DNA from 4 places in the Vibrio sp. BS-M-Sm-2 genome. Region 1 is predicted to be linked to each of the others. Evidence: predicted binding sites of a transcription regulator. Region 1 holds the regulator's gene; each other region holds the start of a gene.
What was found. The regulator CRP, encoded in region 1, controls carbon source genes, mostly activating them, when cyclic AMP is high. The targets are predictions, from matches to a motif close to TGTGANNNNNNTCACA.

Region 1 (5,392 bases):
CAACCAGATTGTACTTCGTCATCGTCCACTAGGCGTGATGGCGGTATTTGGTCCTTACAACTTCCCAGGTCACCTACCTAACGGTCATATTGTTCCAGCTCTGCTATCGGGTAATACCGTGGTATTTAAGCCTTCAGAGCAGACACCTTGGACGGGTGAGTTTGCAATGAAGCTATGGCAAGAAGCGGGTCTTCCTGCTGGCGTAATCAATCTAGTACAAGGCGCTAAAGAGACAGGTATCGCACTAGCAGATGCTAAAGGTCTTGATGGCGTGCTGTTCACAGGTAGTGCAAATACCGGTCATATCCTACATCGTCAATTCGCGGGCCAACCGGGCAAGATGCTGGCGCTAGAGATGGGCGGTAACAACCCTATGGTAATCAGTGACCAGTTTGGTGATGCTGACGCGACGGTTTATACCATTATTCAATCGGCTTTCATCAGTGCGGGTCAACGTTGTACATGTGCACGTCGCTTGTATGTTCCTGTTGGAGAGAAGGGCGATCAACTGCTGGATAAGCTCGTTGCTGCGACCTTGAAGGTTCGTGTTGATCAGCCATTCGCTGAGCCTGCACCCTTCATGGGGCCACAAATATCTGAAGCTGCCGCTAAGTTCATTCTGGACGCGCAAGCGAATCTGCAATCGTTAGGCGGTGTGAGTCTGGTTGAAGCAAAAGCGGGTGAAGCGGCATTTGTTACTCCGGGTATTATCGATGTAACCAACATTGCTGAACTGCCTGATGAAGAGTACTTCGGCCCATTACTACAAGTGGTTCGTTACCAATCGCTAGAGCAAGCGGTTGAGTTAGCTAACGACACACGCTTTGGTTTGTCTGCTGGCTTAGTATCTACAGACGATTCTGAATGGGAATACTTCGTAGACCATATCCGCGCGGGTATTGTTAACCGTAATCGCCAACTCACAGGCGCAAGTGGTGATGCACCATTTGGTGGCCCGGGTGCTTCTGGCAACCTACGTCCAAGTGCTTACTATGCGGCGGACTATTGTGCTTACCCAATGGCTTCAATGGAAGGTGGTGAAACTCAACTGCCAGCTACGTTTAGCCCGGGCATTGAGCTTTAGTTTCTAAACAATAGATTGATGAGTCATAGGTTTATAAGCTAAAGACTTTTTGACTTAGGCTTATGAGTACTAGGCTCATTCGTTAAGTTTGAAATAAGGAAGTGGTGTTATCGCTTCCTTTTCCATCACGTCCGACACCTAGATTGGGCGGTAGATAATAATAGAACAAATATGTCACAGGCTGATGGCTGCTGACTCTGTGTCCAGCCTCTCCCTTTCTAATCCAAATTACTAGCTTGCTAGAACCTCTGACAAGGAGTCACCATGACGCCCGATCTACTCTTTAAATCACTATGGGACGATTACATTCACAGGCTGTGTCCATCGGCTGAGAAAGTGCATCACTTGCTGAAAGAAGATGAAGCGCTGATCAACGACCATATTGCACTGCGTACTTTTAATGTTGCCCCTCTCGGTATTGAAACACTAGCTAAACCTTTCCTTGAACTGGGTTACAAGGCGTGTGGAGACTACCTGTTTGAGAGCAAGAAGCTAGTCGCGAAGCATTACGAACACCCAGACCCAAAACAACCAAAAGTGTTCATCAGTGAGTTGAAGGTAGAAGAGTGCTCAAGTGAGCTACAACAGATCGTTGCTAAGTTAGTTGAGCAAGTCGATGCTAGCAAGCTGCAAGGTCATGAATTCTTGTTTGGCGGTCGCCAATGGGATTTGAGCTTCGCTGATTTCCAAGTACTAGCAAAAGAGAGCGAATACGCCTCTTGGTTAGCGGCTCACGGTTACGGTGCTAACCACTTCACGGTAAGTGTCAATCAACTGAACAAGTTCGATGAAGTACAAGCAGTGAATGATTACCTGAATGATGCTGGCTTTACGATTAACGCATCAGGCGGTGAGGTGAAAGGCTCTCCAGAGGTATTATTAGAGCAATCATCCACCATGGCAGACAAAGTCCCAGTGGCATTTATTGAAGGCAATGAGATGATTCCTGGTGGCTTCTATGAGTTTGCTAAGCGTTATGCAATGGCGAATGGTGAGCTTTATACCGGTTTTGTCGCTGCATCGGCGGATAAGATCTTCGAAAGCACCAACGGTTAAAGAAAGATACGAGCACGGGCTTTGCCCTAGAGATGCGGGTACGCTTCGCTTCGAGAGTGTTTGTGTTTGGAAGTTGTAAGTGTCCCATTCGCATCTGCTCTCTAGATCTTTAGAAAACAAAAAAGCCACCAAATTCGCATTTGGTGGCTTTCAAATTTTTGGCTCAGTTAATCGAGATTAACGAGTACCGTATACCACGATAGTTTTACCGTGTGCAGAAATTAGGTTCTGCTCTTCAAGCATCTTCAAGATACGACCAACTGTCTCACGAGAACAACCAACGATCTGGCCAATCTCTTGACGAGTGATCTTGATTTGCATGCCGTCAGGGTGAGTCATTGCATCTGGCTGTTTCGCTAGGTTTAGTAGCGTTTGAGCGATACGACCTGTTACGTCAAGGAACGCTAAGTCACCAACCTTTTGGCTAGTTACTTGTAGACGGTTTGCCATTTGCGCTGAAAGGCGCATTAGGATATCTGGGTTCACTTGGATAAGTTGACGGAATTTCTTGAAAGAAATCTCAGCTACTTCACAAGGAGATTTAGCACGAACCCAAGCAGTACGCTCTTGGTCTTCTTCGAACAAGCCAAGCTCACCGATGAAGTCGCCTTGGTTTAGGTAAGAAAGAATCATTTCCTTACCTTCTTCGTCTTTGATAAGAACTGCCACAGAACCTTTAACGATGTAGTACAAGGTTTCTGCCTTTTCACCAGCATGAATCAAAGTACTTTTTGAAGGGTACTTATGAATATGACAGTGTGAAAGGAACCACTCTAATGTTGGATCGGTTTGAGGTTTACCTAGAACCATAATATCTCACTTCCTCTGCAGGGTATGCTTGCTGCTTTCCGTATTTTAGCTAAGCCTGGATTGACTTGTAGGATAAGAGCACTCGTTGAGTGCTGCAAGCTATCTTGTGTTTCGTTTAAGAATAGTATCCTTTTTCAGGTACTATTTCTTGATTTTAATCGTGACCAAGCTACGATTTTTTACGCAAAATTGTGCACATGATCACGGTATGAAAAGTAATCAACCAGAACGCCGTTTTGTTAACCTATTTTTCCAGTTTCGATGAGCTGTTGTAGGATTGGCCTCACAATGAGTTCCATAGCAAAACTCATCTTGCCTCCTGGCACCACTAGCGTGTTATGACGAGACATAAACGAACCATCAATCATAGCCAGAAGGTAGGGGAAATCGACGTTTTTGATGCCACGCAAACGTATAACAACGAAGCTTTCGTCTAAACTTGGAATCCCTTTGGCGTTAAGTGGGTTCGATGTATCTACGGTTGGAACACGCTGAAAGTTGATGTGAGTACGCGAAAATTGCGGGGTAATGTAGTTAAGGTAATCATCCATTGAACGAACAATGGAGTCCATTACTGCTTCGCGTGAGTGGCCACGATCGCGGGTATCACGAACGAATTTTTGGATCCATTCTAGGTTTACAATTGGCACCATGCCGATCAGCAAATCGACGTGTTGAGAAACGTTAATGTCACCATCAACCACACCGCCGTGCAGGCCTTCGTAAAACATCACGTCGGAATTTTCAGGGATCTCTTGCCATGGTGTAAAGGTGCCCGGCATTTGATTGTAAGGCACGGCTTCATCGAAGGTGTGTAGGTAGCTACGTACCTTACCTGTACCTTCGTTACCGTATTTACGGAAGAATTCTTCTAGCGCACCAAAGTCGTTGGCTTGTGGACCAAAGTAGCTGATGTGCTTACCTTGTTCGCGCGCTTTTCGGATCTCGACATCCATTTCTGGTCGAGTGAAGCGATGGAAACTATCCCCTTCAACCCAAGCAGCCTTCACGTCCATCATATTGAACATTTTGCGGAAGGCTTCTGAGGTAGTGGTGGTGCCGGCTCCAGATGAACCCGTCACCGCAATAATTGGATGTTTAGCGGACATGACAACCCTTGTCGTTTGAGTAACTTACTTGTTAGCAATCGTTTTCCACTATAACACGGCTCCTTTCTAAGCGCAGCCTAGAAGCGTTTTGTCACCTGGATATCAACGGTCTCGTGCAGTTCGGAAAACACGATGCTCACGTCACCAGAAGCTAATTGATGTTTCACCTGATCAATCTTGTTTTGCAGTGAGATCTCAACGTCGCCATAGTCTGTGCCTTCACGCAGCACGAATTCTCTAATGAGGTTTTCTAGTGTCTCTGGCGCGATGTCTTGCCATGGGATGATCATAAATACTTCTCTCTTTTATGTTCATTGATATGTTGATGAGTGTGTTTAGTGGTGTTTTTAGTACAACCCCAGTTTGGGGCTGCGCTATCTTATCAAGGTTTCGCGTTTATATTTAGCAAGGCTTCGTCGTTATACTGAACCTTGGATACTTTCATAATACGCAGGTAAGGCTTCTTCTAACCAGAATCGTGGTTTGAGTGTGCTACCTGTGATGAACCCAACATGGCCGCCTTTCTGAAACAAGCGATAATCGATGTTATCCGGCAGAACGAACTTAGGAATCACATCATCGGTCATGAAAGGATCGTCTTTAGCATGGATGATCTGAGTCGGTAGCTTTATCTTATTGAGCTTAGGAAGAGCTGAGCACTGTGCGTAGTAGTCTTGCGCGTTTTTGAATCCGTGCAGGGGCGCAGTAACCCGTTCATCAAACTCATACAGCTTGTCGATCTTCTTGATGGATTCAGCCGTGATGCCGAGTTTCTCTTGTAACAGCTTCACCTTTTTCAAGGCATTCGATTTGAGTGAGTTAAGCAGGTACTTCTTATAGAACTTCGAGAAGCCGCGCTCTATGCGACTTGAACAACAGGCCAAATCAAAAGGTGCAGAGACTATCGTTGCTGCGGACAACAGTGGGTCATCTGCGTATTCCGCCAAATAGTTCGCCAACATGTTTCCGCCCAAGGAGATGCCAACCGCCACCTTTGGGTTATTCGGAAACTGAGCGTGCAGGTGTCTTAGGAAAAAGCGCGCATCTTCGACCTCACCTGAATGGTAAGCGCGAGCCAGGCGATTGGGTTTTCCGCTGCAGCCTCTGAAGTGCATCATTACCGATAACCAACCATCTTTAGCAAATGCATTCATCAGTCCATTGGCGTATGGGCTCTCAAAGCTTCCCTCTAAGCCATGGAATAGAACGAATATCGGCTTGTTACTTCGAGCATCATTGCTTGGGTTGTCACCGTCTGGTGATTCGCTCCAAGCAAGATCAAGAAAGTCACCATCGGGAGTTTCTAAGGTTTGCCAGTGAGGATGAAACAGCG
Region 2 (5,392 bases), 1.7 Mb from region 1:
GTGCCTTGGCCTAGAATAACCGCTGATGCACAAGGGCCGTATTGCGTGATTGATTTGATCGGCATACCAGTAAAGGCACGTACGTGCAGTGCGAATTCCGATGAGTCTTGAGACATCAATGTCACTAAACCAGTATCGTGTGGGCGAGGGGATACTTCGTTGAAGATCACATGGTCGCCTTTAACAAACAACTCAACACCAAAGATACCATGACCACCTAGAGCATTAACCACTTGTTCAGCCGTGTATTGTGCGGCTTTAAGCGCGTTGTCTGACATAACCTGAGGCTGCCATGATTCGCGGTAGTCTCCGTCTTCTTGGCGGTGGCCGATAGGTGCACAGAAATGAACACCGTCGACTGCACGAACAGTGAGAAGAGTGATCTCGTAATCAAAGTCGATGAAGCCTTCAACGATTACACGCCCAGCGCCAGTGCGACCGCCTTCTTGTGCATAGTCCCACGACTTTTGGATGTCTTCTTCGGTTTTGATAACGCTCTGGCCTTTGCCTGAAGAACTCATTACTGGTTTAACAACACAAGGCATGCCGACAAATTCAACCGCGGCAGCGAAGTCTTCAAAGGTGTCTGCAAAGCGGTAAGGAGAAGTGCTCAGTTTTAGCTCTTCTGCGGCTAGGCGACGGATACCTTCTCGGTTCATCGTTAGCTTAGTTGCGTTAGCTGTTGGAACGACATTCAAGCCTTGCGCTTCTAGCTCTACCAATTTGCTGGTGGCAATAGCTTCAATTTCAGGAACCACATAATCTGGCTTTTCTAGTTCAATGATGGCTTGAAGTGCATCGCCGTCTAACATGTCTAATACATGGCTACGATGCGCAACTTGCATCGCTGGTGCGTCTGCATAACGGTCACAAGCAATAACTTCCAAACCTAAACGTTGGCACTCGATAGCAACTTCTTTGCCGAGTTCACCTGAACCTAATAGAAGTACACGAGTAGCATTTTCACGAGTAGCAGTACCAAACATAGAAATTCCTTCCGATCTTTTGAACGATTGATTGAAAACGGGGAGATCATACTTATTTTAACGATAAAAGCAAACGTTTGCGCGAGCTGTTTCGTTAATTGCAAGGATAAAAAAAGCAGCCCCGTTAAATGGGGCTGCTTATTTAAATTTTTGTTAATTAGATGTGCTTAGATTGCTAAGTAAGTCACTGGAATGTCTGGATTAATCGCTTCTAATGTAGATTGCGTATCCGCAAGGTGGCTGATGCTACCTTCTGCGATTTCAACCAAAGCAGCACTTTCAATTTGTTCAAAATCGAAGCCAGCCAGTTTAAGTTGAATCAACGCCACTTGCAGAGGGGGTAGGCTCGGGTTAAACGCGGCATTTTCTGCATAAGCACCCGTGAAGATCTCACCTGACGTCAGTTGTAGTGAAACACCACTTAGGTTTTTGGTGTAAGGAGCATGGCTGCGGTTTAGTGCTGCTAGCGCTTCCACAACAATAGGCGTTGTTTCTTCGGTCGTGTATTTATGATCAAGCTTCGTCATTAGGCCAGTTGTCACACCTAAATCAGCAGGGCCGAATGAGTCTGGCAGGTATTCTTGCAGAGACATTTCATCACGTTGTGGAAGCTGAACCTTAAGCTCTTTCGCTGTGGTCAGTTCGTTCATGAATTGACGACAGTGACCACAAGGGCTGAAATTGATTGTGATATCAGAGATACCTTGTTCGCCTTTCATCCAAGCGTGGCTGATTGCAGATTGCTCGGCGTGTACTGTTTGGCCAAGTTGAGCACCAGCGATTTCAAGGTTTGCACCAAAATACAGAGTGCCAGACAAACCACGCACGATTGCACCAACATAAAAGTCAGATAGCGGAGCGTAAGAATAGGCTGCGGCAAAAGGAAGTAGCGCAATACGTAGCTCGTCATCCGCTAAACCACTTGCTTGCAGTAAGCTAGCAAATTGTTCTGGAGACAATGTCGCGTCAAAGTTGTCTGCTAATACGATGTCACTCAAAAGTGCTTTGATTGCTGTTGGAGCACTTTCCAGCGCCAGGGTAATACGACTGTTCATGTTGAATCCTTAATTGACCTTAGGCTTTAATTCTATGCAATGCTCAGGAATTTTCTGTGACTTTGATCACTACTGCGTTGTTGTTGTTACATTGGTTTGCATAATTAGAGTGAGGTCACAGATGAAATCGATTGCAAGAGTAAAAACTACCATTGATATCGCACTTATTGCTTGAAATTGAGTTTGGTTTGTCACGTATTGATGAATAAATGAGAGAAAAAAGCCCAAGCTATCACTGAAATAATCAGGTTATGCTTGGGCTTATTGATATCTGTAACGCTTAAAAGTCGCGAACCAGTGAGTTTAGCTATTTACCAACTCATCTATTAGAGCACGTATAAACTGCAATCAAAGTGGTTAAGAATAGAACCAAACCACGAGCGAAAATATACTCGGTGCAATGATTGAGGTGATAACCCCACAAAGAACCAATGCCAACGAACTGAATGCAGCATCTTCCTGATTCTTTTCAGCACAGGTCGCAGTACCTAAAGCGTGAGACACGGTACCCATGGTTAAACCACGCGCGATAGGGCTCTTAATGCCAATGAGATTGTAGATTGGATAAGCAAAAATTGCCCCAAACAGACCAACAATCAATACCAGTATTGCCGCAATCGCTGCTTCACCACCTAAATGGCTTGATACTTCCATCGCAATTGGCGTGGTGACTGATTTGCCTAACAAACTCGCGATCAAAGTTAAGTCCGCTTTAAAAGCCACTGCGATTAATGCCGTTGTTGTCATCGACATTACACTGCCTAGCGTGCAAGCAAAGGTAATGATGCGCCAGTTGGCTCTGATTTGAGGTAGCTGTTCATAAAGCGGGTAGGCAAGTGCAACAACCGCAGGCTGAAGCATGTAGGTAATCCAGGTGTTATCAGCATAGTAAGTCTCAAACGGTACTTTGAAGAACGTGAGAATCGGAATGATTATACCAATGCTGATAAGCAGCGGGTTACACAGCGGCGAGTTTACTTTTTGGCTTACCCAGCGAGCAAACAGGAATACCACGATGGTGAGTAGAATCCACATGATCAATTACCTCTCGAAAGCAAGCGGTCTAAGAACCATGATAAGGACACCAACACCAGTAATGTGCCACCAACGGCGCTCGCCATAATTGGCAATGCGTTCGCGATGAGCATGTCGAAGTGATCCATCAACCCGACACTGATCGGAACAAATAGTAAGATCATTAGGCGGATAATCAAGCTTGCACCGGGCTGTACCCAGTGCGAAGGAACAATACCAATCACCATGGCGGCAAACAGAATCAACATGCCAAAAATACTGCCTGGGATTGAGGTATCCAAAAAGTGCTGTAACGCATTACCTGCTGTAAGAGCACCTATGATTAAGGTGAAGGAGATTAAGCAGTAAACCAGTTGGATCAATCTTTCTTTCAAAGTGTTACGTCTCTTGATAATGGAATTAGCTAGCTAACTTTTCTACGTATTGATAAACCGCTTTCAAGATAGCCATTTTCTTCTCGTCGCTTTCATGTTCGTGCGCGAGGTTTTCAAGGTTGAGCATGTACTCTTCTAAACGGCTCTCATAAAATTCACGACAATGGTTCGCCCATTTCAATTGTTCAGCTTCGTCGAGCGTCCATGGGAAATTTCGAGCACGGTAACGGAACAGTAGCGGTTTAATACGTTCGTCACTGAAGGTGATATCCAAAGCTGCTAAGTTATTTGGGTCAGTTTCGCGAATGATGTTCATTGCTGTTTTATCAGCAGGTGAAAAGAAACCGTCGTAAAGGTGTGTATCAACATCATCACTCTTCTCGTACTCACGCTCTTGCGAGTAGAGGCCGATCAGTTTTTCGCGGATCTCTGGGTGTTCACGAAGCAGTGCTAGGTTCTTTAAGCATTGTTGGCGATCGATACCGATGGTTTCGGCATTTTCAGCCGTCAGTGTTTTGGCTGGCGCAAGAATAGGGCACTTGTTCAGTTGAACCAATTTGATTGGTACGGGTAGCTCGTCTTCACCCAGTTCACTGCGTTTGGTGTAGAGTCTGTCTCTGAGTTCATCAGCGTCCAGTTCTAACAGTGGGCTTGGATCTTTGGCTAAATCAACCACGATAACGGCATTTTGATTGGTTGGGTGCCAAGCCATAGGCACAATCCAACTTGTGTAGTTGCAGTCACGGCCAAACATGCCCGAAACGTGCATCAATGGTGTCATGTTTACAATATCAACCAGGTCATTCAGCTTACGCTTATGACGCATGTTGTAGAGGTAATCAAACATCTTAGGTTGTGCGGCCTTTAACTTCTTAGCCAGTTCGATGGTCGCAATAACATCTGCCATCGCATCGTGCGCGTTCTCATGTTCAATACCGTTTGCCACCGATAGATGTTCCAGTTTGAAACTTGGGTAACCTTCTTCATTTGGTGGCCAGTTGATACCATCAGGGCGCAGTGCGTGAACAGCGCGCATTACATCGAGTAGATCCCAACGTGAGTTACCGTTCTGCCAGCTCCACGCATACGGGTCGATGAAGTTTCGGTAACAAGTGTAACGCGTTACCTCATCATCGAATCGAATACTGTTGTAGCCAAGGCTTGTGGTGTTTGGTTTCGCTAACTCAGCATGGATCTTAGCGATAAACTCTGGTTCAGGAAGACCTTGTGAAGCCGCTTTCTGTGGTGTGATACGGGTGATCAACGCAGCTTCAGGCGCAGGGAGGTAATCAGCAGGAGGTTGGCAATAGATAACCAGAGGCTCTCCAATAACATTGAAATCTTGGTCGGTACGAACACCCGCAAACTGACTCGGACGGTCTTTTGCTGGGCTAACGCCCCACGTTTCGTAATCAAAAAAGAAGTAGGTCGGCTGATTATCTGAACTCATTGAATTTCCTGAACAGCAAGCGCGGAACGTTTACTGTGGCTGAAGGTTAGTTTTGTTCAGTATCTGATAGTATGCGGTACGCGTGCAACCCAGATCACAAATAAATTGCCGGAAAACGGTGCTTTACTATTCAATCGAGTCGGTGGGGAAGGTTTTGAATCCAATTGTGGCTTTTCTATGGTCACAATTCTGCCTGTGTACCTCTTTTTTACCTATCTTTTCACCTTAGCTGTTGTAAGGCGATGAGTCGGGTTTCAGGTTTACCGCGAATGAGTTTGTTTGTCTTTTACTCTAAAGCCGTGTGATTAGAAACACCTCGTTGTTTTTTGACTGGTGGCTAATCGGCTGTACCTGTACCTGAGGCTAATCCGCTGTGCTTATGTCTAAACCGCAGCGCAGATGTTTAAACTGCTTCACTTGCCTGTCTTGGATCTGTCCAATTAAGGTGTATTTCGCAATACAATCCTCTTAGATTTAATTAATTTTTCTGTA
Region 3 (5,392 bases), 570 kb from region 1:
GAAGCCTAACCAGCTTACATCATTCTTAATTGACTCAACGTATTCAACGTCTTCTTTTTCAGGGTTTGTATCATCGAAACGAAGATTACATTGTCCCTGGTAGTCCTGAGCAATACCAAAGTTCAAGCAAATAGATTTAGCGTGACCAATATGCAGGTAGCCATTTGGTTCCGGCGGGAAACGAGTATGCACGCTACTGTGTGTACCATCCGCTAAATCTTTATCAATAATTTGGCGAATGAAATTCGATGGACGAGCCTCAGCTTCACTCATCTATAGCACCTCTATGTATTTAGTATTGTCAGAGAAAGTTACCTTTCATCTCAAAGAAACGGTCGGTTAGAGCACCGGTCAAAGATAGAAAGATCATTGTTGCTAATCATCCACAATTCTTTGCCTTTGCACAATAAGAACCGTCCCTTAATTGCGATTATTTCTGCTATTCGATGAAGAATAGAACGAACCGCGTTCGTTACTCTTAGATCGTAGGCACAAAAAAGCCTCCCATGTGGGAGGCTTTCAATTTGACACTTACTTGAGAGTATTAATTACAGCTCAGTTAAGTACTTCCCTGACTATGGAAGTTTTACATCAGATAGGTCTTCACCTGCACCGATAGCTTTCATTTCGCCAGCTACGATTTCAGCTAGTGGGCCTAGGATAACCTGTAGGTTGTTTTCACCTAGTTTTACCACACCTTTAGCACCTAGTTTCTTAAGAACAACTTCATCAGCAACAGAGCGGTCTTTAAGGGTTAGACGTAGACGAGTGATACAAGCGTCGATTGAAGTTAGGTTGTCGTGACCACCTAGAGCTTTCAGGTATTGACGTGCCAGGTCGCCCTTTGGTGCGTCGCCAGCAGGAGCTGCAACAGCTTCGTCATCATCTTCACGACCTGGCGATTTCAAGTTGAAAGCGCGGATTGCGAAAGAGAAAGTGAAGAAGTATAGAGCACCGAAGCCAAGACCGATTAGTAGTAGTACGAATGGTTTAGTTGCTAGACCCCAGTTCAATACGAAGTCGATAAGACCAGCAGAGAAACCGAAACCGTGCAGAGTACCAAACATGTTAGCAACTACTAGAGACAGACCTGTAAATACGGCGTGCATTGCGTATAGAGCAGGAGCTAGGAATACGAACATGAATTCTAGCGGCTCTGTGATACCTGTTAGGAATGAACAGAATGCAACTGAGAATAGTGCGCCACCAACTTGGCTACGTTTTTCAGCAGGAGCAGCTAGGTACATTGCAAGTGCAGCGCCTGGTAGACCGAACATCATTACAGGGAAGAAACCGTTCATGAATACGCCAGCGCCTTTATCACCGCCGAAGAAACGGTGTAGGTCACCAGATTTAACAGTTTCAGTCACTTCTTTAACTACAGTAGTGATTTCTGGAGTTACAGAGTTAGCGAATGTGAATGTGTGCTCTTGGCCAACAACTAGAGTTTTAGCCAGTGCTGGGTCAACACAAAGTTGAGTGATATTAGCGAATGCGCCTTGACCAGCAACGATGATTTCTTGACATGTACCCATACCGAACCAGAAATATGAGTTCAATACATGGTGTAGACCTACAGGGATAAGTGCACGGTTAAGAGTACCGTAAACGAATTGGCCGATAGCGCCAGACGTTGATACTGCGTGAGCAAGTGCGTCTAGACCAGATTGAACACCAGGCCAAACCACACCAGACACAGCACCTGCAACAAGTGCAAATAGACCGGCCATGATAGGTACTAAACGTTTACCCGCGAAGAAAGCCAGCCACTCTGGAAGGCGTGTCGCGTGGAAAGCGTTGTAAGAGTGACCTGCGATGATACCAGCGAAGATACCGCCGAAGAATGACATGTTAACGTCTGCGTTAATTGTCGTTGCTGTCGCTGTTAGTACGAAGTAAGCAACTGCACCAGCAAGACCTGCTGCGCCGTTACCGTCTTTAGAAAGACCAATCGCGATACCTAGACCAAATAGCAATGGTAGGTTACCGAAGATAGCACCACCAGCTTGCGCCATGAATGGAATATCAAGTAGATCGCCTTGACCTAAACGTAAAAGAAGCGCCGCAATCGGAAGCGTTGCGATTGGTAGCATTAACGCCTTACCAAGCTTCTGTGCATATCCTAGAATATTCACCAGTTGTTTCCCCCTATAGGATTTTTTAGAATTCGTTTGAGAAACTTATTTTAGTCGCTCAATTTAGTCCTATTCAGTGTATTCAATTAATTTTGCTCCGCAAATTAAAACCTTACCATTTGTGATCGTAATCACCAGTTTTTACCAAATCCAGAGGTTTTTGCTAGCGAGATCATAAAACTTATTTTATCATTCAAAAAAATGAACATTTATAGATAAAATCCAAATCTACTCATTAGGCAAAAAGATGGTATCTCTGGGCTTGCATTGCCGTATGAATAACCATTAACAATGAACCTAAATGTATAATAAAGACTGATTGTTCATTTGTTTTTCAACAACTTAAGTAGACTCCCACTTTGGAGCCGTTTGCCCATAAAAGATAAATCGTTACGTAAATGATGCTCGCAAACTAAGTCCGCATTTAGGTAACGAACGAATTTAAAAGATCTCAAGAAATAAGGATTAGCTGACTATGTACGCGCTAAGTAACTGTAAAATTTACACTGGTAGTGATGTTCTAACCGATCATGCTGTTGTAATTGAAAACGAACTGATCAAAAAAGTTTGTCCTATCTCTGAATTGCCAGAAGGAATCGAGGTTCGCGACCTAGACGGAGCAAACCTAAGCCCGGGTTTCATTGATCTACAACTGAATGGTTGTGGCGGTGTAATGCTTAATGATGAGATCACTGCAGAAACCATGCAGATCATGCACGAAGCAAACCTTAAATCTGGCTGTACTAGCTTCCTTCCAACGCTAATCACTTCATCAGATGAAGACATGCGTGCCGTTATCACAGCAGCTCGCGAGTACCACAACCAATACCAAAACCAATCTTTAGGCCTGCACCTTGAAGGTCCGTACCTAAACGTTGCAAAAAAAGGCATCCACAGCGTCGATCACATCCGCAAATCTGATAGCGAAATGATCGAGCTTATCTGTGAGAACAGTGACCTTGTTGCGAAAGTAACACTAGCTCCTGAGCTTAACGACCCAGAACACATCGAGCGTCTACGTAAAGCTGGCGTAGTTGTTTCTATTGGTCACACCAACGCAACTTACGCAGAAGCGCGTCAAGGTTTTGAATCGGGAATCACGTTTGCAACGCATCTATTCAATGCAATGACACCTATGGTTGGTCGTGAACCTGGTGTGGTTGGCGCGATTTACGATACACCTGAGGTGTACGCAGGCATCATTGCCGACGGTTTCCACGTTGATTACGCAAACATCAGAATTGCGCATAAAATCAAGGGAGAAAAGTTGGTATTAGTGACGGATGCCACAGCTCCTGCAGGTGCTGACATGGAATACTTTATTTTTGTCGGTAAGAAAGTATATTACCGAGATGGTAAGTGTGTTGATGAAAACGGCACACTGGGCGGCTCGGCTCTGACTATGATTGAAGCAGTTCAGAATACAGTTGAGCACGCTGGTATCGCTTTAGACGAAGCTCTTCGCATGGCTACGCTATACCCAGCTACGGCTATCGGTGTAGAAACCAAGCTAGGTCGAATCAAAAAAGGCATGGTTGCAAACCTAGCTGTATTTGACCGAGATTTTAACGTTAAAGCGACTGTTGTTAACGGACAATACGAGCACAATTAAGTATGAATGGCGGACAAATAGGTAACGTAGACTTAGTTAAACAACTAAACAGTGCGGCGGTATACCGACTAATAGACCAACAAGGGCCTATCAGTCGTATACAAGTGGCTGATGTAAGCCAACTCGCACCGGCAAGTGTTACAAAAATTACCCGCCAACTTTTAGAGCGCGGCCTAATTAAAGAGGTCGCGCAGCAAGCGTCTACTGGCGGTAGACGCGCTATCTCCCTGACCACAGAAGTAGAGCCTTTTCATTCTGTCGCTGTGCGCTTAGGCCGAGACTATATTCAAATAAGCCTGCATGACCTTGGTGGTCGTGAGTTGGCTTTCCAGCAGCAAGACCTGAATTATTCCGACCAATCAGACCTTACTCAAGGCTTGGTCAATAACTTGAAGGCTTTCATTGCTGAACATCAACCAAAGATCGACCAACTGATTGCCATTGGTGTCACTCTTCCAGGCTTGGTTAACCCGACGACAGGTGTCGTTGAGTACATGCCAAACACAGACATCGATAACCTCGCATTAAGCGATATTATTCGCGACACATTCCATGTCGCTTGTTTTGTTGGGAATGATGTTCGAGGAATGGCGCTTGCTGAGCACTACTTCGGAGCAAGTAAAGACAGTCAAGATTCTATTTTGGTCAGTGTTCACCGTGGTACAGGTGCAGGTATTATCGTTAATGGTCAAGTTTTCTTAGGCCATAACCGTAACGTCGGTGAAATTGGTCACATCCAAATTGATCCGCTAGGCGAGCAGTGCCAATGTGGTAACTTCGGCTGCCTTGAAACCGTAGCCGCAAACCCAGCTATCGTTGAGCGAGTGCAGAAGCTGATTAAGCAAGGCTACGAGTCTTCTTTAACAGAGCTTGAACGAATTACGATCCAAGATGTTTGTGATCACGCGATCAATGGTGACGAACTAGCCAAGCAAAGCTTAGTTCGAGTAGGAAACCAGTTAGGTAAAGCTATCGCGATGACGATTAACTTATTTAACCCTCAGAAAGTTATCATTGCCGGTGATATTACCAAGGCACAAGAGATTGTTTTCCCTGCAATTAAGCGCAATGTAGAGAATCAGTCGTTAACGACTTTCCATAGCGGCTTGCCTATTGTAGCATCACAGATCGATAAACATCCTACGATGGGAGCTTTTGCAATGATCAAGCGCGCTATGCTCAACGGTGTGTTGCTTCAAAAGCTTCTCGAAGACTAAAGAAAAACAATTCTGATTTTCCGCGGGCCGTGTTTGTATGAACACGGCCCGTTTTTTTAAGCTAGGGAACTACAACAACAAGTTATGGAACTTATATTAATATCCACTGCGTTTATCGCAGGATTTATTGCTTTAAAGTGTCACCTTCCCCCATTAGTTGGTTTTTTGGTTGCAGGCTTTGGGCTTTTTGCCTTTGGCTTTGAAACCAATGACACCATCATTACTTTGGCTGACCTTGGTGTCACGCTGCTTCTATTTACTATCGGCTTAAAACTCGACATAAAAACCCTACTCTCTAAGGAGATCTGGGCTGGCGCGACAATCCACAACCTTTTATCCACTCTGTTTTTCGCCGTCGCCCTGTTTGGTTTTAAATTCTTAGGTATTTCATCGCTAGCCGCCATGTCGGTAGAACAGATCGTTCTGCT
Region 4 (5,392 bases), 920 kb from region 1:
AAATAGTTCAGCATCATACTATAGATGTCACTACCATACGGTTTTGAAAGTGCCTTATTTGCCAAATCCTGTAATTCAGCCAAGTTCGATTGACGAATCAAATATTTGGTTCTTGCGACATTCGAGGTATTCATACTTAACGTCTCATACCCCAATCCAATCAATAGCAGCGCGCCCATCGGGTCACCGGCTAATTCGCCACAAATACACACAGGTAATTGATATTGCTTACAAGTATCATGAATTTGTTTTAATGCCATGATCACCGCAGGGTGCATTGATTCATAGACATCGGATACTCGTGAATTGTTCCGATCAACCGCTAATAAATATTGGGTTAAGTCGTTGGTACCAACTGAAACGAAGTCGACCTTATGCGCAATCAACGGCAATATGTACAGCATGGACGGCACTTCAATCATGATACCAACGCGAGGCATACGCACTCGGTTATCAAGCTCATGCACTTCGTCATACGCTTGTTCAATCAGCTGTAGCGCGTCATCCAATTCCTGAGCACCTGAGATCATCGGCAGCAAAATACTCAAATTATGGCTTTCACAACTCGCACGTAGCATGGCACGTAACTGAATAATAAAGATGTCAGGATGATCGAGCGTAAAACGAATACCACGCCAACCAAGGAATGGATTGTCCTCTTCGATAGGAAAATAAGGTAAGGCCTTATCACCACCGATATCGAGTGTACGCATCACCACTTGTTTCTCTGGGTAACTTGCCAGCACAGAACGATACTGCTTGAATTGTTCATCCTCTGACGGGAATCTTTGCTGCAACAAGAAAGAGATTTCAGTTCGATACAGCCCTACTCCATCAACGCCTTGGTTGATAGCGATGTTAGTGTCTGCACTCAAGCCCGCATTAAGCAGGATCTCGACTTGCTTGTCGTCTTGGGTTTTTGCCGGAAGGTACAGCTCGCGATTGACCATAGAGGAGAGCTCACTCTCTTCCAGAATCAGCCCTCGATACTCTTTGAGCAGGCTTTTAGTCGGCTCAATAAAGATCTCACCGCTATACCCATCAACAATCGCTCGCTTACCATTAGCTTGAGCTAGGTTGAGATTTACCCCCATGACTGAAGGTATGCCAAGCGCTCGAGATAAAATCGCTGCGTGCGAGTTCGCCGCCCCTTCCAAAGAAATAACCGCCAAGAGCTTTTCTTTGGGAATAGACGCTAATACCGAAGCGGTTAACTCACGAACCACTAGAATAATCGGCTTATCTAAGGTGCGGAGTTCATGTTCAGAGTTATGGAGGAAATAGAGCAGCCTTTGTCCGAGCTCTCGGATATCTTGCGCTCTCTCACGAAGATACACATCTGACATACGAGCAAAGCGATTCGAATAGCTCTCAACAACCTGTCTTAATGCCCAATCGGCTTTATCGCCCTTCTGAATTTGACTCTTCAGATCCTTACGCAACATAGGATCGTTGAGTAAGTGAGTAAACAGGTCAAAGATCGCCAACGCATCTTTATTGATTTCGCTATCTAAGCGCTTTCGCATGCGCTTAAAGTCATTGAGGGCGTTTTCAACCGCTACCGCCAACAACTCATGCTCTCTCTCTACATTGAGCGTCGAAGCAGGATAAACATCGGTGAGTTCAGGCTGAGTATTGTCCCACCACAAATCACCAATCGCCACACCCGATGAAGCTGCAATACCTTTAGTCGCAGGTAGTTTCTGTTGCTCTAACAGCCAATGACCTTGAGTTTGGGCGTGCGCCACAATAACGGCAAGTTGTGCTGAGAGCGTGACAAGGAAAGATTCTTCCATCTCACTGAATAAACGAGGGGTCTTCTGTTGAATAACCAATACACCAAGCACTTGCTTGCGGTGGATAATCGGAGTGCCGAGAAAAGAGTGATAGACGTTTTCTCCAAGCTCTGGAAAAAACTTATAAGCAGGGTGAGCAGACGCTTGTGCAAGGTTGATAGGTTCAGCACTTCTTTTAACAAGGCCAACCAGACCTTCGTCAAAACCAATGTGAATGCTATTACCTTTGAAGATCAGGCCTTGAGTTGCCATCAACTCAAGGCGCTGCATATCATTATTTGCCAAATACACGGTGCAACATTCCGTCTGCATCGCACTGCATGTCTCTTTAACCAAAATATCAAGAGCCGTCGACACATCTTCAACTCTTGATACGTGTTCAACTATTTCCCTTAGTTGACTGAGCATGCTTAACCTCTACGCAATTTGCGCTTTCCTTTTATTTTTCGCTCTTTAAACGGCATTGCTAAAGATGCGAACTCTTTCATCGCTCGACGGTACACATCTCGCTTGAAAGAAACAACTTGTCGAACTGGGTACCAGTAACTCACCCAACGCCAACCATCAAACTCAGGTGTACTTCCACGCTGCATATTGATATGCGATTCATCGCAATCTAAGCGCAAAAGGAACCACTTCTGTTTTTGTCCAATACAGACAGGTTTAGAATCCCACCGAACCAGTCGTTTGGGTAGCTTGTAGCGTAACCAATGACGACTTGTCGCGACGATCTTTACATCCTTTTTGGTAAGGCCAACCTCTTCATACAACTCGCGGTACATTGCTTGTTCCGGAGTCTCACCTTCATCTATTCCCCCTTGAGGGAATTGCCATGAATGTTGCCCGTATCGTTTAGCCCAGAAGACCTGACCATGGTTGTTACAGATTACAATACCAACATTTAATCGGTAACCATCGCCATCTATCACTGGCCAACCTCTATCTAAATTTTTAATTACTCTGATTTTTCCACATATCCCCAATCGGAGCAAACTTAGTGACGTGATAAGCGCTATATTTATGAATAATAACTAGGAATATGGATAAGTTTTGCTCAAGTTCTAGTTACCCACACAATAGTGAGACATAGACCACATTTATTCACCTTTTCTGTGAATAACTATGTGAAGAATTACCCGCAATCGTTTTTTTTAATCCATAGATTCATCAACACCAAAAACGACAAATCAATCAAATTCATTTTATTTCCATACAAATCAATAAATTAAAATATTATTTTGGTTTTAAAAAACATTAGCAATGTAAAAGATCTTTCAGAAATCTGACATGGTTAAAGATCAACCACTCCGATGTTTATCCACACTACCAAGTGAAAGATTCATTTTGAACCCCATTTGGCAAGCATTTTATCCACCATAAACCCCTGTTTATTTATCCACTAAATTAATATTTCAATTAATTACCTTTATGTCCTGTGGATAACCCTGATTTTGATCCCTTCATCGCAAGGAGATCATTTCTTAACCAGTCGTCATTTGGTGGTAACTTCTGATAAAATCGTTTTTTTGATCATGCCTTTTATTATGAAACCAGAACCACAAACACAACAAGAGCTGTTAGAGCGAGCGTATGCTATCGCCGGAATGACCTTTAAAGAGCTTGCCGATGAAGCCGAGATGGTGATGCCAAACGACCTTAAGCGCGATAAAGGCTGGGTTGGGCAGCTATTGGAATGGCACTTAGGCGCACCTGCTGGCAGTAAGCCAGAACAAGATTTTGCCAAGCTAGGTATTGAGCTCAAAAGCATTCCGATTGGCTACTCTGGAAAGCCACTCGAAACCACCTTTGTGTGTGTCGCACCGCTAATGGGTGTGCAAGGCATTACCTGGGAAACCAGTCACGTTCGTAACAAGCTATCCAAAGTGTTGTGGATCCCTGTTGAGGGAGAAAGAGAGATCCCATTGGCAGAAAGGCATGTAGGCTCCCCTTTGCTATGGACACCAAGCGAAGCTGAAGATGAGCTGCTAAAAAGGGATTGGGAAGAACTGATGGAATTGATCGTGTTAGGCAATGTTGAACAGATAACAGCAAGGCACGGTGAAGCACTGCATTTACGTCCAAAAGCCGCCAACAGTCGAGTGTTAACAGAAGCTTACGGTGCAAGTGGAAAACCAATCAAAACTAAACCACGTGGTTTCTATCTACGAACTCAATTCACCCACAAATTGCTGACGACACACTACGCATAGGTCGTTTTAACACGCCTCAAAGATCTGATGATCAATATGTTATAAACCGTCGGTACTAAAAAACGAGTTCTAATGAGGTTTGAGCGCCAGTTCAATGTCGCAGTAGCTTTGGCTTGGTTCATTACCAAACTCGTCATATGCGTTGTGCAAACGAAGGTAGGCCTTTTCAAAGCCGAGCCGGAGTAACTCCTCTTTCACTTGATCCAAGGATCCAAAGTGAAGCGGCTCGCCATCTTGCTTTACCGGTTCTAGCTTGTGTTTATACTCCACCGCCAATAGATACTCTGAGATATCAGAACAACCAATAACGTACACTTTGGGGGTTTGATAAGAGTCTTTGTGCTCTCCATGTAACCACATGTCTAATTGATGCTTTTGCATAGCCAGCCTCCCTTGCTCTCTAAAGCTTAGTAGAACTCTATTTCTTTACTAGGGCGTGTTGATTTTTCTCGATTAAAAAACCAAAAAAGAGAAGCAAAAGCTTCTCTTTTTTGGTCAGTTCTAGTTCAAAAGCTTACACTTTCGACGCCATAACTATCCCTGTGACTTATCTAAGGGGTTGAAAGGTGCTATCAACCCCGCAGATTACGTCGGTATTCGAGCACTTAGAACACGACGAAGGTGACGTACTCGACGTTCAATAGTAACGACTTCTGGCTCAGAAAAACCAATAGGTCGACCGTCAGCTTCAAGACCAATATCTCTTAATAAGTGAGTATTGTTCCATGGTAGATCATATGAACTACGACGAACTTTTCGTTGCCATTCACGCTCTTCACGACGAAGGTCTGCACGGATAAGGACTGTTGCTAATTTTAAATATACTGAGTGACGCATAATAACTCTCCAGTTGTTGAATAAACTGAGGAAAAATAGCGTATTAGATAGTATGAGGGCTTCTCATTTAGCTGCTATTTTTCCGCAGCCAAATAAGGATACGGATCTATTAGTTAGGTTTATCTTGGGTGTTTCGATCGGCCATGGCTGATGTTTGTGACATAACAGTCACCATGTCAGAACACGGATCAAACGAAGCGCAAATATGCTGTATAAAATCGAAATGTTTCATTTGCGCCTCCAAACTAACTAAAAAATCCAAAAAGAAATGGGTAGTAGAAGCAGACAAGTCTTTGTTAAATCGCTGCTTTCACGGTTAAAGTCTAACCAAGTGAGTATATTATTCAACCAATAATTGGTTAACATTTTCAAAACAATGCATTCACCTAAAATATCAGTTGCATATTCATTTATATATAAGATATTCACTATAATTATATAAAATCACAGCATATCTCTCTTAGTCACTGAGAGTTCATCTCTCGATTGTTCGAACATAAACGCAGAGATTAGCAACAAAAAAGCCACGCATGATGCGTGGCTCTTAAA

Region 2: the regulator CRP is predicted to act here: its motif matches at 2,146-2,161, upstream of cdd (cytidine deaminase).
Region 3: the regulator CRP is predicted to act here: its motif matches at 2,256-2,271, upstream of nagE (N-acetylglucosamine-specific PTS transporter subunit IIBC).
Region 4: the regulator CRP is predicted to act here: its motif matches at 2,877-2,892, upstream of rppH (RNA pyrophosphohydrolase).

The regions. Positions count from the first base shown of each region.
Region 1 is NZ_CP167894.1:2,237,447-2,242,838, forward strand. Features, by position in the region: gene astD (succinylglutamate-semialdehyde dehydrogenase) at 1-1,084, shown strand, start outside; gene AB8613_RS10145 (DUF1338 domain-containing protein) at 1,349-2,140, shown strand; gene crp (cAMP-activated global transcriptional regulator CRP) at 2,318-2,950, opposite strand; gene AB8613_RS10155 (phosphoribulokinase) at 3,190-4,059, opposite strand; gene AB8613_RS10160 (YheU family protein) at 4,137-4,349, opposite strand; gene AB8613_RS10165 (hydrolase) at 4,479-5,392, opposite strand, start outside.
Region 2 is NZ_CP167894.1:375,207-380,598, reverse strand. Features, by position in the region: gene purT (formate-dependent phosphoribosylglycinamide formyltransferase) at 1-986, opposite strand, end outside; gene cdd (cytidine deaminase) at 1,154-2,041, opposite strand; gene AB8613_RS01655 (LrgB family protein) at 2,399-3,076, opposite strand; gene AB8613_RS01650 (CidA/LrgA family protein) at 3,079-3,450, opposite strand; gene sbcB (exodeoxyribonuclease I) at 3,476-4,900, opposite strand.
Region 3 is NZ_CP167894.1:2,811,618-2,817,009, reverse strand. Features, by position in the region: gene glnS (glutamine--tRNA ligase) at 1-273, opposite strand, end outside; gene nagE (N-acetylglucosamine-specific PTS transporter subunit IIBC) at 576-2,093, opposite strand; gene nagA (N-acetylglucosamine-6-phosphate deacetylase) at 2,611-3,747, shown strand; gene AB8613_RS12995 (ROK family protein) at 3,750-4,964, shown strand; gene AB8613_RS12990 (cation:proton antiporter family protein) at 5,049-5,392, shown strand, end outside.
Region 4 is NZ_CP167894.1:1,317,517-1,322,908, forward strand. Features, by position in the region: gene ptsP (phosphoenolpyruvate--protein phosphotransferase) at 1-2,204, opposite strand, end outside; gene rppH (RNA pyrophosphohydrolase) at 2,207-2,725, opposite strand; gene mutH (DNA mismatch repair endonuclease MutH) at 3,341-4,006, shown strand; gene AB8613_RS05975 (DUF6482 family protein) at 4,076-4,387, opposite strand; gene AB8613_RS05980 (hypothetical protein) at 4,592-4,843, opposite strand.